Regions from separate parts of the Psychrobacillus sp. FSL K6-2843 genome, predicted to be linked through region 2. Evidence: riboswitches for the same ligand, from Rfam matches in the RefSeq annotation. Region 2 holds a riboswitch; the other holds the start of a gene.
The links. A riboswitch is a leader RNA that binds a small molecule or an ion and turns the genes downstream of it on or off. The one in region 2 is predicted to bind lysine.
Positions count from the first base shown of each region.

Region 1 (7,850 bases), 310 kb from region 2:
ATTAAATTGTATAATTATGGAATTAAATATATAATATATTTAGGCAAGTTAAATCTTTGTTGATTGGAACAACAGTCGGCGACTCGTACTCTTAAAAGTTGAATATAAAAGTGAGAAACAAATTGACGTTATTACAAAGAGAGAATAAGAAATTAATAAAACGCAGATTAAAAAAGATGAGGTGAAAAAAATCATTAAGCCAACTAAATTTAATGAAGAAACTTGTTTAGCACTTGCGATAAAACTTCTGATAAAAATAGGTGAGCTGAAAATGTATGAAGTTATAATTCAAAGGTTTATCAGTGATCGAAATTATGAAAATTTGTATAAGTTGCTTTTAAGATGTCAGCATAAAGAACGTTATAAAAAACTATTAGAAAATCCATATTGGAGAATGCCGAAAAACTTTGATGCCAAAAAATGTTTGGCACAGACATTATCACATTTACTTGAAGTAGGAGAATTGGAACACAATGAGACGGTAAATATTATTACAAATGAAAGTTATCCAGGTGTATATAAACTTTTAGACAGACAAATTCAAAGACGCATTTAGATATTTTACATATTTTCTAAGGTAAATTATTAATAGGAGGAAGAATAAAAAGTGGAGGACTTCAGTAAAATTCTCAAAGAAATAACTCAATCGTCTATTAATCAAGGATTTAGGAAGTTATCAAAATCTAAAGTAGACGAGAATTTAATATATGGTGATATACCGCAGGATTATAGAGATTTTTTAATGGAAGTAGGGTTTGGATCTGTAGCTGATGGTTATTTTATGTTCTATGGTGGATTAATTGAAGCGGAAGAAATATATGATGTAGCCAATAATCCTGAAATAAACAAGGTTTTATTATTCGGAGGTAACTTTTCAGGTGATGCGATTGGATTTTTGCCTACTGAGAATTGGTTAATTGTTGAAATTTGGCACGAGGACTTAACAATTTTCCCAAGAGAAGAAAAGACCTTTTTAGAATTTGCAAGAAAGGTTTTTGCAAAGGAAATTTAAACTTTAGGAACAACCACTCAAAAAATATCTTGTCTATGTAAAAACTCCGGCAATGGCGTGTAAATTACAACATCAAAGTAAGTGTCAAGAAATAGGTAACAGGGTAAAGATATGTAGCGACAGGAGGGAACTCTAACGGTAAGAAGTAAGATTCTCGCAACACTTTGAGTCTTTTGCGCAATGCTTTGGCTGGTTACTGCAACACTTGGGGGCTGTTTCGCAACAGTTGTCTCGCTCTGCGCAACACTTCCCCCCTGATATCCGCAACACTTTATTTTCTCGCAATGCTTTGGCTGGATTCTGCAACACTTTGGGGCTGTCTCGCAACAGTTGTCTCGCTCTGCGCAACACTTCCCCCTGATATCCGCAACACTTTAATTTCTCGCAATGCTTTGGCTGGTTACTGCAACACTTGGGGGCTGTCTCGCAACAGTTGTCTCGCTCTGCGCAACACTTTCCCTGATATCCGCAACACTTTGTTTTCTCGCAACGCTTTGGCCGATTACTGCAACACTTCCTCGCTTCATGCAACACTTTTTTCAAAATACTTCACCTGCTGCCCACAAAACTTATTTAATAATTGTTAGAAAAGTGGATGTTTGGTCTATTTTTTTGTCTGATTGGTTAGGGAAATGATATGATACTAAGTATTAATAAAGAGGTGGTTTGATGATTAAGATTGGTTTAACTGGTTGGGGGGATCACCCAGATTTATACGTTTCGTCGTCTAAGGAGAAGCTGCAAGATTATAGTGCACATTTTCCAATTGTAGAGCTGGATGCGTCCTTTTATGCGATTCAACCACAACGGAATATAGAAAAATGGATCCGAGAGACACCTGATAATTTTCAATTTATCGTAAAGGCCTATCAAGGAATAACGGGTCATCTCAGAGGAGAAAACCCTTTTAAAACGTCAGAGGAAATGTTTGAGAGCTACCGACAGATGCTTCGTCCTCTGAAGGAGGCGGGGAAGCTGGCGGTGGTACTTGTTCAATTTCCGCCTTGGTTTCAGTGTGAGAAGGACAATGTTCAATATATGAGGAGAATACGGGAAGAGCTAAAGGATTTTGAGGTGGTAATCGAGTTTCGCCATCAATCCTGGTATCTTCCAGAATATAAGGAGTCGACTATCCAATTTTTGAAGGAAAATAATTTTCATCATAGCGTTTGTGATGAGCCGCAAAATGGGGAAGGGAGTATACCTGTAGTTCCGATTGCAACTTCTGATAAAGTATTGGTTCGTCTTCACGGCAGAAACTTTTACGGATGGAAGAATCCTGGGAACAATGAAAAGTGGAGAGAGGTCCGCTATTTATATGATTATAATGAACAGGAGCTCCAATATATTCAACAGATATGTCAAACTCTATCAAAGCAGGCTTCGGAGGTGCTTGTGTTATTTAATAACAATTCAGGCGGTCATGCGGCTAAAAATGCTAAATCCTTTCAACACATGTTAGATATTGAATTTGACGGACTTGCTCCAAAGCAACTAAATCTTTTCGAAGGAGAATTTTAAATGGAGTGGTTTTTATTAGTGCTTAGCGGTCTTTTTTCCGGGGTGATAGGTGCCTTGGTAGGGCTAGGAGGCGGCGTTATTTTAGTGCCCGCAGTACTTTTTCTTGGTACTACGCTTGATTTGATACCAAATATTACACCACAAAGTGTGGTGGGTCTTTCGGTTGTCATGATGATCTTTATTGGCCTGTCTTCTACTCTATCCTATATGAAGTCTAAAACAGTAGATTTTAGAAGTGGATTTATATTTTTTATTGGCAGTATTCCGGGTACTATTTTAGGTGCTTGGGTTAATAAAGGATTAGACCTCCCATCATTTAACCTATACTTTGGTATATTACTCGTTGTCCTATCTATTCTATTGCTTGTTCGTAAGTATTTGAAGCCAGTTCAATGGTTTGTTAATCACGGTAAGCAGCGGACGTTTGAGGATGGAGAAAATACATATGTATATGGTTTTCCGATTTGGTTTGCCGTTTCCTTAACGTTTGTAATTGGCTTTGCCTCAGGGTTATTTGGAATCGGTGGAGGATCGATGATTGTACCTGCTATGATTTTGTTATTTCTTTTTCCTCCACATGTTGCAGTGGGTACTTCCATGTTTATGGTGTTTTTATCGTCTATTGTCAATTCGGCAACCCATATATCATTAGGAAATGTTCCATGGCTATATACCATACCCGTTATCCCTGCTGCATATATTGGTGCTAAGATCGGTGCAAAGCTGAACAAAAAGTTGAACTCGGAAACACTAGTAACTGCCTTACGGATAGTGTTACTGTTACTTGGAATCCGCTCCATTATTGATGGGCTATTTTAAAAGAAAATTATAAAATGGTTAAAACATATGAAAGAGGTGGAGAGGGTGAAAGAGACGATTTATATTTATCATACAAATGACTTGCACAGTCATTTGGAAAATTGGCCTTCAATCCATCACTTTCTTTCAAATAAAAGAAAGATGCATGAAAAGAAGGATTCCTATCTTATTTTAGATATCGGGGATCACGTGGATCGCTCCAATATTTATACAGAAGGAACTCTGGGGAAGGGCAATGTAAAGCTTTTAAACGAGGCAAAGTATGACTATGTGACAATTGGTAATAACGAAGGGATAACGCTTAGTCATGAGGAATTAGACTCTTTATATACAGAAGCAAATTTTGAAGTAATTGTTTCAAATTTTACTAACTTGGATGGAGAGATTCCTAATTGGGTAAAGCCTTACAAAATTCATCAAACCCCCTCTGGCATTAAAATTGGAATTGTTGCTGCCACTGCAGATTATGGCGTTTACTATGAAAAACTTGGTTGGCATGTACAGGACCCTATACCACGATTAAAAAATGTGTGTAAGGAAATTTCCTCACAAGTAGATATTCTAATATGTATGTCACATTTGGGAAAATCACAGGATGAAATTCTGATTGAACAAATACCCTCATTGGATCTTATTTTAGGCGCTCACACCCATCATTTGTTCGAGGAGGGGAAATGGTTAGGGAACACTTTGCAGGCTGCTACAGGCAAATTTGGTATGTATATTGGACGTGTAATATTAGAGTTTGATCATATTAGCAAGAAGATTGTTTCTAAAGAGGCTAAGGTATATCCGACCGACGAGCTACCCGTACCTGAATATGCAAGCCAACTCCAAATGCGTTGGGAGTATGAAGGAAAAGTCCAGCTTTCTCATACTGTATTTAATAATCCAGTAAAGCTTGAAAAAGAATGGTTTCATGAATCTGAGCTCGCTAAATTTTTTGGGAAAGGGTTGCTCGAATATACAGGTGCTGATTGTGCAATGTTCCCAGCGGGTATATTTTTAAAAGATTTACCGGAGGGACCTGTAACTGCAGGAGACTTACATCAATGTCTTCCTCATCCTATTAATCCTTGTATCATTACATTAAGTGGAGCAGATTTACTAGAGATCATTGAGCAATCAAAAAATGATAAATGGCCTCACCTCGAGGTAAAAGGATTAGGCTTTCGTGGTAAATTCTTAGGTAATGTATTATTTGAACAAATAGTTGAAAGAGAAGATGGTGTTATCTTAATACAGGGAAGTCCGTTAATTATTCAGGACACCTACCGGCTGGCAACTTTGGATATGTTCACATTTGGATATTTCTTTCCTTCCTTTAAAACAGCAAAAAAACAATATATTATGCCAGAAACAATTCGAGACGTTGTGAAATGGTACGGAATAAAGGAAGAGCATAAGTGCAGGGCATAAAAGACCTTCTTGTTACATAAAAGTAATGAGGAGGTTTTTTCGTTGTTTTATCGAAAAAAGAAGAAACGTTTTATATTTTTTAGCACTCAACGTAAATTAGCTATCTTTTTGACATGCTTTCTATTGTCGGTAGCTTGGGTGTTTTATTACATAAATGCCCAACTGACTCCAACTTATTTAGATTATGCAGAAGTACAAACTAATAAGATTGCCTCTATGGTAATTAGTAAAGCGATTAATTCACGTACGGCAAATGTATTAGACGTAAACGATATTATTGAAGAAGTTCCTTCAGATAGTAAAAATATGGTGACGACTAAGTTTAATACGGAGATTATCAACCGAGTACTTTCTGATACAAATAGTTTAGTGCAATCTCATTTGGAGCAGGCAGAAAAAGGTAATCTTTCTAGCCTTCCCTACTTGGATGATATTGAATATGATAAGCATACGATGGAAGATCAAGGTGGGGTAGTATTCTTTGTGCCGATGGGGCAGGCTACAAATATACCTCTAATCGGAAACTTAGGGCCGAAAATTCCAATTCGTTTCCATGTAATAGGTAATGTTCAGTCCAATGTAGTGCCTACCATAACAGAGTTTGGAATAAATAATGCTTATGTAGAAATTAGTATTCATATTAAAGTAAATGTACAAATCATTGTACCGCTGGCAAGTAAGATGAGTGTAGTTGAACAAAATATCCCTGTTGCAATGGGCTTAGTACAGGGTCAGGTGCCTCATATTTACACCGGAGGAGATGGGTCTGCTGCTCCATCAGTAGAGGTGCCAATACCATTGCCGAAAGATTAAAAAAAAGGCGTTTTTTATAAAACCCTGTTAGAATAGAAAGAAATGAATAATGAATAGGTAGAGGCTGCGAGGCTTAAGAGTAATTTACAGGAGGTTGACACCGTTGATCGTAGATGAAAGGAAGCTTTGCCGAAGCTAAGTATTGATAGTCATAAGATATTTAGTTGGGGTTATTTTGAACAAAAATAACACTGTCATTTATACGCCAGTATAGATGGGGAGCTACAAATGAAGTAAGTATTTAGCTTATATTTCATAATCAAGCCAACCTATATATATTTATAGGTTGGCTTTTCGATTTTTAAGGAGGAACAGTTTTGGAAAATACTATTTTTTCGTTAGTGCCACCGTTATTGGCAATTATTATGGTTTTAGTGACTAAAAGGGTTTTACTTTCATTGGGAGCGGGGATTCTTTCCGCCGCATTACTTGTGGAGAATTTTAACCCAGTACAATCTTTTCTTTTGTTATGGGACTCATTTAAAGTTTCCTTTTGGGATGGTGGGTTAAACGTATATAACATATATATTTTAGCTTTTATATTATTATTAGGAGTAGTAACAGCTTTCGTTAGTCTTTCCGGTGGTAGCACAGCATTTGCTGCTTGGGCTATCAAAAGAATCAAAACAAAAAGAGGATCTAAACTTTTAACTGCTTTTTTGGGGATTATCATTTTTGTGGATGATTATTTTAATGCATTAGCAGTTGGGCAAATCGCAAGACCTATTACAGACTCTCATAAAGTTTCTCGTGCAAAGCTTGCTTATTTTATCGATTCCACCTCTGCACCAGTTTGTGTAGTGTCTCCAGTCTCTAGTTGGGGAGCTTTCCTAATCAGTCAGCTTGGTGTAATTTTTGCTACACATGCGGTGACTGATTATACACCGCTGGAGGCATTTGTGTTAATGGCACCGATGAACTTCTATGTAATTGCAACATTAGCATTGGTCTTTTTCACAGCTTGGACTGACTTTGATTTGTTTGAGATGAAAAAGCATGAAAGACGAGCGATGGATACAGGCGTACTTTTTGACCCGGAGAAAACAAATCCTGGAGATTTAGAGGGTGATTTCCCGGAAAATAATTATGGTAAGGTGATTGATTTATTACTTCCTATTATTTCTTTAGTGGTTGTCACTTTAGGAAGTATGTTTTGGACGGGTTATAGCCTTTCAGGAAAAGTTTTAGACATCTTTATAATCTTTGAACATACAGATGTACCTCTTTCGTTATTTATAGGGGGACTGACAGCTAGTATAATCGCAATGATTTTATATATGCGTCAATTTAAAACGAACCCAGAGGCAAACATGACTTACGTGTGGAAAGCCATATGCACAGGTGTTAAATCTATGCTTCCAGCTATTTTGATATTAGTGTTTGCTTGGTCGTTGTCTTATTTAATCACAGCTTTAGAAACTGGAGCATTTTTAGCTACTTTAGTTACGGAAAACAATGTACCAGTAGGTGTGATACCTGTATTAATGTTTGTGTTAACAGCATTTATGGCTTTTGCAACTGGATCATCTTGGGGTTCTTTTGGTATCTTACTTCCTATTGGAGCGAGTATCATCATGGCGATTGAGCCTCAATTATTGCTTCCAGTCTTAGCTGCTGTTTTAGCAGGAGCAGTTTTTGGAGACCATTGCTCACCAATCTCCGATACGACTATTATGTCTGCCACAGGAGCAGGTGTTAATGTAATTGACCACGTAATGACTCAGCTGCCCTATGCTATTATTAGCGCAATTATTGCAGCAGTAGGTTACTTGGTACTAGGCTTAACAAGCTCTGTCTTGATAGGGTTAATAACAGTTATAATTATAATTGTTTTGTTGTTTGCCTTTTGGTCGATTAGAAGCAAAAGAGTGGTTCAATAGTTCTGCCCGTTGATTTTAGAAGGTTGTTTGAATTCTAATAATATGGTACATTGACATCAGTAAAGTCAGATTAATGGGAATGGGGTATGGAATCGTGACAGCGTGTAAACCACCAAAAGAACAGCATGAACGCAAGCCTGACTGGCTAAAAATAAAGTTAAATACCAATGAGGATTATAAAGGCTTAAAAAAATTAATGCGTGAAAATAATTTAAATACAGTTTGTGAAGAAGCAAGATGTCCAAACATTCATGAATGCTGGGGATCGCGACGTACTGCGACATTCATGATTTTAGGAGCTGTGTGTACAAGAGCTTGTCGTTTTTGTGCTGTAAAGACAGGTCTTCCTAACGAGTTAGACTTAGCAGAACCAGAGCGAGTAGCAG
Region 1 covers NZ_CP152021.1:2,901,024-2,908,873, reverse strand. The annotation lists gene MKY94_RS14760 (hypothetical protein) at 182-556, shown strand; gene MKY94_RS14755 (SMI1/KNR4 family protein) at 608-1,012, shown strand; gene MKY94_RS14750 (DUF72 domain-containing protein) at 1,682-2,533, shown strand; gene MKY94_RS14745 (sulfite exporter TauE/SafE family protein) at 2,534-3,352, shown strand; gene MKY94_RS14740 (bifunctional UDP-sugar hydrolase/5'-nucleotidase) at 3,398-4,771, shown strand; gene yunB (sporulation protein YunB) at 4,814-5,584, shown strand; lysine riboswitch at 5,635-5,817, shown strand; gene MKY94_RS14730 (Na+/H+ antiporter NhaC family protein) at 5,902-7,464, shown strand; gene lipA (lipoyl synthase) at 7,559-7,850, shown strand, end outside.
Region 1: linked by a shared signal. The riboswitch ahead of MKY94_RS14730 (Na+/H+ antiporter NhaC family protein) and the one ahead of MKY94_RS13110 (aspartate kinase) in region 2 are both predicted to bind lysine.

Region 2 (7,850 bases):
AAAGTTCGCGATAAAACAGCATGTATACAAAAAAGAGGATTGTAGGTAAAACGACAATCCTCTTTAAATATAGAATTATCGGCTGATAGCCAATTCAAATTCATTATGCAAGGCATTAGCAGCTTGGATCATATTCCCCTGAGGTACTACTACAGAAACTTTAATCTCTGAGGTGCTTACCATTTTGACAGGTATGTTCTCCTTACTAAGACGGTCAAACATTTGGGCAGCAACACCTGGATTAGATACCATTCCCGATCCTACTATCGATACTTTAGCTAGGCCAACCTCAAAATCAGCAAAAGTAAAACCTAATGTTTTTTTATTTGTTTCTAAAACCTCAATTGCTTCTGAAAGTGATTCCTTTTTGATAGAGAACGAAACTGTTGGCTTAATGCCCTCAACGATTGATTGGACAATAATGTCTACGTCTATATTATTATTAGCGAGTGTAGTGAAAATGGAAGCTAGCGAACCATTAAAAGGCACTTCATACTCTATAGTCAAACGTACTATATCTGATTCAAACGCTACCCCACGTACTACTAAATTATTTTCCACATCTACTTCCTCCTTTAAAATTGTTCCTTCTGTTTCTTCATAGCTTGATCGTACTCTAAGTGGTATTTTATAGTTTTTTGCAAACTCCACTGCTCGGGGGTGCAACACTCCAGCGCCTAAATTGGCTAACTCTAACATCTCATCATATTCCAACTGCTCTAGTTTTCTAGCATCTAATATATAACGAGGATCTGAAGTATAAATGCCATCTACGTCTGTGTAAATATCACATATTTCTGCATCTATCGCAGCTGCAACAGCGACGGCAGTAGTATCTGATCCTCCTCTTCCTAAGGTAGTGATTTCCCCCTCCAAAGAAATCCCTTGAAATCCTGCGACAATTACTACTTGGTTACCATCAAGATATTCATTTATCTTGTTGCCATCTAGTTGACTGATCTTCGCATTTCTATGTACATCGTCTGTTTGGATGCCTGCTTGCCAACCTGTGAGAGATAGGGCTTCCACACCAAGTGAGTTCAATTGTATTGCAAGCAAGGACATCGTCACTTGTTCCCCTGTTGACAACAACATATCCATCTCTCTTTTTACAGGACTATCGGTGATTTTACTTGCCAACAAATTTAAATCATCAGTTGTTTTACCCATTGCAGAAACAACTACTACAATATCGTGGCCTTTTTCTTTTTCATTTTGAATCCTTTTTGCGACATTCGTTATTTTGTCGAGAGTGCCTACAGAAGTTCCGCCAAATTTCATAACAATTTTACTCATTAACCTATCTCCCCTTTTGTCTCTGTCGGGATACAATAAAAAAAGCTTTCCACAAGATTGCGGAAAGCTAACTCTTCTCATACACGGTCAAAAAACAATTGCCCATGTGAGATAGCCCTCCAGAATATATATTCTGACAATCCTGCATCTCTTAAATACAGAACCAACATAGAAAAGGAAAAGCTTTTCTATATTTCGGCGAACAACCCTTTCCTAACCCCTCAATGGATCTTTCATCCTCATGATTAGTACTATTGCAATTCGCACCTCTATCTTCACTGTTTGAATAGTGAATATTAAATTGTTTTAAAGATAACATAAGATTATTCAGAAGACAATAAATTTTTCCGAAAATGAGCAATTAGATTATCTGCTAATTTACTAGGAAGCCCAGATTCGATTAACTCTTCCCTAGATGCAGCTTGCATTCGTTTGACGGAGCCAAAATGCTTGAGTAGTAGTTTTTTTCGCTTTGGTCCGATTCCTTCTATTCCATCTAATGAAGAAGCAATCGTATGCTTCCCTCTTTGTTGACGATGGAATGTGATAGCAAAACGATGGACCTCATCTTGAATCCTTTGTAATAAATAGAATGCCTCGCTAGTCCGCTTCATAGGTATAATCATTAAGGGATCACCATAAAGCAAAGAAGAAGTTTGGTGTTTCGTATCCTTGGCTAGTCCTGCAATAGGTATATCTAAGCCCAATTCATCTTCAATAATTTCGCGAGCAGCCTCTATTTGTCCTTTACCACCATCAATAATGATAAGGTCAGGAAGTGGCAGTCTTTCTTTTAGTACTCTTGTGTATCTTCTTCGAACAACCTCGCGCATCGCTCCATAGTCATCATGCTTGGCTGCTGTTCTAGTTTTATATTTACGATAATCTTTTTTATATGCTCTGCCATCAACAAAAACTACCATGGCTGAAACTGCATCTGTCCCATGGATATGTGAATTATCAAATGCTTCGATTCTGCTTGGCATGCTAATTCCCATCAATTGACCTAATTCCTCTACAGCCCCAACTGTCCGCTCCTCTTGACGTTCGATTAAGTGAAATTTTTCTTTCAATGCAATTGAAGCATTTTTTTGAGCCAGATCTACTAAGTTCTTTTTTGCTCCCTTTTGTGGAATAATGACCTTCATTTGCAGCAGCTCAGACGCCAAATCCAAATCGGTAGTATTTGGGACGAATATTTCCTTTGGCTTGATGTGTTCAGGTTTGGCATAAAACTGGCCTAGAAACGTAAGAAACTCTTCCTCCGGGTCACGATACATCGGGAATAGCGACACATCTCTTTCTATCAGTTTACCTTGGCGCACAAAAAAGACTTGGACGCACATCCACCCTTTGTCTACTGAATATCCGAAAATATCACGGTTCGTGAAATCATTCATCGTCATTTTTTGTTTTTCCATAACTTGATCAATGTGGGCAATTTGATCGCGGTATTCTTTAGCTCGTTCAAACTCAAGCTGTTCCGCTGCAGCATTCATTTTTTCTGTCAGTTCTTTCTTGACCTTACCATGTCCACCATTAAGGAAACTAGAGATTTCGTGAATTATTTCTGTGTATGTTGGTTCATCAATTTCCTTTACACATGGAGCTAAGCACTGACCAATATGATAGTAAAGACAAACTTGACTAGGTAGCTTTTGACACTTTCTTAATGGATATAGTCTATCCAGCAGCTTTTTCGTTTCATGGGCAGAATGGGAGTTTGGATAGGGTCCAAAATATTTCCCTTTGTCCTTTTTTACTTGTCTTGTAATAATTAGCTTTGGGTTCTTTTCCCCTGTAATTTTTATATATGGGTACGTCTTATCGTCCTTAAGCATGATATTGTATTTTGGATCATGCTTTTTGATCAAATGGAGCTCCAAGATCAATGCCTCTAGCTCAGACGATGTAACGATATATTCGAAGTCCACTATCTCTTGTACTAATCTTTGAGTTTTTCCATCATGTGAACCGGTAAAATAAGATCTTACACGATTTTTTAATACTTTTGCTTTTCCTACATATATAATAGTGCCTTGCCGATCCTTCATCAAATAACAGCCCGGTTGATCTGGTAGGATTGCACATTTCTGTTGAATTAGTTCGTTCATCTCATCACCTGTTTAAAAAAACCGGGCGCCTTAGAGGACCCGGTTTTTATTATTATGCGTTTTTCTCAACGAATTGAACTAGTGCTTCTTTTGGTTGGAAACCAACAGCTTTGTCTACTGGCTGACCATCTTTAAATAACACTAATGTTGGGATTGACATGATACCGAATTGACTTGCAGTCGCTTGGTTCTCATCTACGTCAACTTTAACGATTTTAACTTTCTCGCTCATTTCAGCATCCATTTCTTCTAGAACTGGAGCAATCATTTTACATGGTCCGCACCATGTTGCCCAAAAATCTACTAATACTAATCCTTTTTCAACTTCTTGTGAGAAGGTTTGATCTGTTCCATGAACAATTGCCATATATAATTCCTCCTTTATTAACTCTAAATAGATTATAGCAGACAAAAAATGCTTCATCTACAATTTAGCTTACACACGTAAATTTCATTTATTCACACAAAAACTCGGCCCAAAAAGAGCCGAGCATTTTTTATGCATTCACTTTAAGCTTTTTGAATTCTTCTGTTAGCATCGGGATAACTTCAAACAAGTCTCCGACAATTCCATAGTCAGCGACTTTAAAGATATTAGCTTCTGGATCCTTGTTAATCGCCACAATAATTTTAGAGTTAGACATACCTGCTAAATGCTGAATTGCTCCAGAAATACCAGCCGCGATATAAAGGTCAGGAGTTACAACCTTACCAGTTTGGCCGATTTGTAGTGAATAATCACAGTAGTCAGCATCACAAGCTCCACGAGAAGCTCCAACTGCTCCACCTAACACGTTCGCAAGCTCTTTTAATGGTGCAAATCCTTCCTCACTCTTCACTCCACGTCCACCCGCGATAACAACCTTCGCCTCTGATAAGTCTACGCCTTCCGTAGATTTACGTACTACTTCTTTAATGATTGTGCGTAGATTTGTGATGTCAACTGATAGAGAAGAAACGTCACATGATTTGCTATCGTCTTTTACAAGTGGTGCGATGTTGTTTGGACGAATTGTGATGAACTTAATACCTTCTTTAACTTTAACTTTTTCAAAAGCTTTACCAGAATAGATTGGACGAATATATACTGCATCTTCCCCTTCTCCTTCGATAGCTGTTACATCGGAAATTAGACCGATTTGTAATTTACTAGCGATTTTAGGAGATAGATCTTTTCCAAGAGCTGTATGACCAAATACAATTGCTTCGGGGTTTTCTTGATCGATTACGGCCATAAAAGCTTGACCATAGCCATCAGAAGTATATTGTTTCAAGTGTGGATGCTCTACAGTAATCACACGGTCTGCACCGTATTTTCCTAGCTCAGCAGCTAAATCTTGAACTGCATCTCCTAGTAATACTGCTACTACTTCCCCACCGTCAGAAATTTGCTTTGCTGCAGCGATTGATTCATATGATACATTACGAAGTGCACCTTCACGTGCTTCCCCTAAAACTAATACTTTTTTAGACATGATTTGTTCCTCCCATTTAATAAATGATTCGAACCCTCTTTACTTAACAAGACAGTTCATAGATTACTAGAAACTTAACCGTAAAAGTTATACTACTTTCGCTTCTGAATGAAGTAGGCTCACTAGCTCTTTTACTTGATCAGCTAGTTCTCCCTCTAAAACTTTTCCAGCTTCCTTTTTAGGAGGTAAGTAAATTTCTATTGTTTCTGTTTTTGCCTCTATGTCATCTTCATCAATATCAAGGTCATCTAATTCTAGTTCTTCTAAAGGTTTTTTCTTAGCCTTCATTATTCCCGGTAAAGAAGGATAGCGTGGCTCATTTAAACCTTGCTGTGCAGTAACTAAAAGAGGTAAAGATGCTTCTAAAATTTCTGTGTCCCCTTCAACGTCACGTTTGATCGTAGCAGTTGTTCCATCGATTTCTAGGTTAGTAATAGTAGTTACATAGTTTATACCTAACAATTCTGCAACGCGTGGTCCAACTTGACCTGAACCGCCATCGATCGCAACGTTTCCAGCTAAGATTAAATCTACATCCTTGTCTTTTAAGTATTCGGAAATTATATGAGCCGCAGTGAATTGGTCCATTTCTTCAACATCATCTTCTGTATTGATCAGAACTGCTTTGTCAGCACCCATTGCTAAAGCTGTACGTAGTTGTTTTTCAGCATCCTCGCCACCCATTGTAATGACTGTAACTTCACCACCGTGTGCGTCGCGAACTTGGATAGCTTCCTCGATTGCATACTCATCGTATGGGTTGATGATGAACTCAGCACCATCCTCTTGAATTTTTCCACCACTTACAACAATTTTCTCCTCTGTATCGAACGTGCGTTTAACTAGAACATAAATATTCATGTTGAAGTCCTCCCAATATTGTTATTTACCTTTAAAGACAGGCTGTCTTTTTTCAATAAATGCTGAAATACCTTCTTTGGCATCCTCTGAAACAAATACTGTTCCAAAAGCGTTTGCTTCTGCTTTTACCCCTTCGTGATAAGATGAAGTCTTCACAAATTGAAGCATTTCCAAAGCAGCCTTCACGGCAACAGGGCTTTTCGTAGCAATTTTGTTTGCTAGCTCCCCTGCTTTTTCAAACAATTCTTCCTCTGGATAAGCATGATTAGCTAGCCCAAATGCTGCCGCATCCTTTCCACTGATTGGTTCACTTGTTAGTAGCATTTCTGCCGCCTTAGCAAACCCTACATATCGTGGAAGGCGTTGGGTACCAGCGAATCCTGGTATTAAACCTAACTGTAGCTCTGGCAAACCAAGTTTAGCATTTTCAGCGACCAATCGAATATGACAGCTCATGGCCAACTCAAGTCCCCCACCAAGTGCTGCACCATGAATGGCTGCAATCACCGGTTTTGGAAATGTTTCGACTCTTTCGAATATAGTTTGTCCGCTAGAAGCTAGCTTCGAGAACTCCTCTCCAGAAGTCACAGTGGTAAATTCTTTAATGTCTGCTCCTGCAGAAAAGAATCGACCTTCCCCTTTTAGAAGGATAACACGAACATTTTCATCGTGCTCCACCTCATCTAGCAAGCTATTAACCTCTAAAATAACACCCCTAGCTAATGCATTTGCAGGAGGACGATTCAGCGTAACGGTTGCTACATGATTTTCGACATTCCATGACAAAAACTCCATCTACCCACATCCCTTTTAGGTTGTTATACCTTTTAGTAATAGACGATGTACTTTTTCTGTTAGTCCGACTAAGTCATATTTATACTCATTCATCACCCAGGAAGTAGTCGTCTCATCAATTGTACCAAAAACCATTTGTCTTGCTAAGCGAATATCTACAGAATTTTCGAATTCCTCGTTTTCAATACCTTCTTTTAAGATAGTGTCGAGTAATGTCAAATAATTTTTTAAGATAGCATTTATTCGCAAACGTAACGCTAGGTTAGATTGACGTAGCTCCAATTGAGTTACAGTTGCTAGATGCCTATTACTAGCAAGCACCTTAAAATGATTTTCGATCATTTTATACAACTTATCAGAAGCACTGATATTCTCTTTTAAAATTTCCTTCAAGTTATCCGCAAAAACTTCCATTTTTTCTTCAAAAACCGATATTAAAATATCTTCCTTGTTTTTGAAGTACAAATAGATTGTTCCATCTGCAACGCCAGCTTGTTTAGCTATTTTAGAAACCTGAGACTGATGGTATCCATTCTCTGCTATAACAATGATTGCAGCGTCAATAATTTGCTTATACTTAGGTTTGTCTTTCTTCAATGAATTCACCACCAAAAAATAAAAATATGAATGATGATTCATTCATATTTTTATTTTATATTCAATTTTTTATATTGTCAATAAACAATTAACTCTGTACTGCCACCTGCTTCAATTTTTCTCTTTCTTCGTCTATCAGGTTTCTTCTTAATATTTTTCCGATAGCTGTTTTTGGAAGCTCTTTCCTAAATTCATAAATCCTTGGAACTTTAAATGATGCGAGATTTTCGCGACAATGTGTATTAAGCTCTTCCTCAGTTGCAGTCATTCCCTCTTTTACAACTATATAGGCTTTTACAGTCTCGCCACGATATGGATCAGGTACACCTGCAACTACACATTCCTGTACTGCAGGATGTTCGTAAAGAACCTCCTCCACATCACGAGGATAAATATTATAACCACCAGCAATAATAAGATCTTTTTTACGGTCTACAATATAAAAGAAACCGTTTTCATCCATGTACCCTAAATCACCTGTTAGCAACCAACCATCTCTCATCGTCATATCAGTATCCTCTTGACGATTCCAATAGCCTTTCATTACCTGTGGTCCCTTTACAGCGATTTCTCCTATTTCACCATAAGGTAATGGGTCCGTGGATTCTGGTCCAAAAATAGTTGCTTCCGTATCAGGCCAAGGAACACCGATGGAACCTTTTACTCGATCTGCACTATAGATTAAATTAGCATGTGTTACTGGAGAAGTTTC
Region 2 covers NZ_CP152021.1:2,593,261-2,601,110, forward strand. The annotation lists gene MKY94_RS13105 (YslB family protein) at 1-14, shown strand, start outside; gene MKY94_RS13110 (aspartate kinase) at 76-1,296, opposite strand; lysine riboswitch at 1,401-1,576, opposite strand; gene uvrC (excinuclease ABC subunit UvrC) at 1,620-3,410, opposite strand; gene trxA (thioredoxin) at 3,463-3,777, opposite strand; gene MKY94_RS13125 (electron transfer flavoprotein subunit alpha/FixB family protein) at 3,908-4,885, opposite strand; gene MKY94_RS13130 (electron transfer flavoprotein subunit beta/FixA family protein) at 4,973-5,746, opposite strand; gene MKY94_RS13135 (enoyl-CoA hydratase) at 5,768-6,541, opposite strand; gene MKY94_RS13140 (TetR/AcrR family transcriptional regulator) at 6,557-7,138, opposite strand; gene MKY94_RS13145 (AMP-binding protein) at 7,227-7,850, opposite strand, start outside.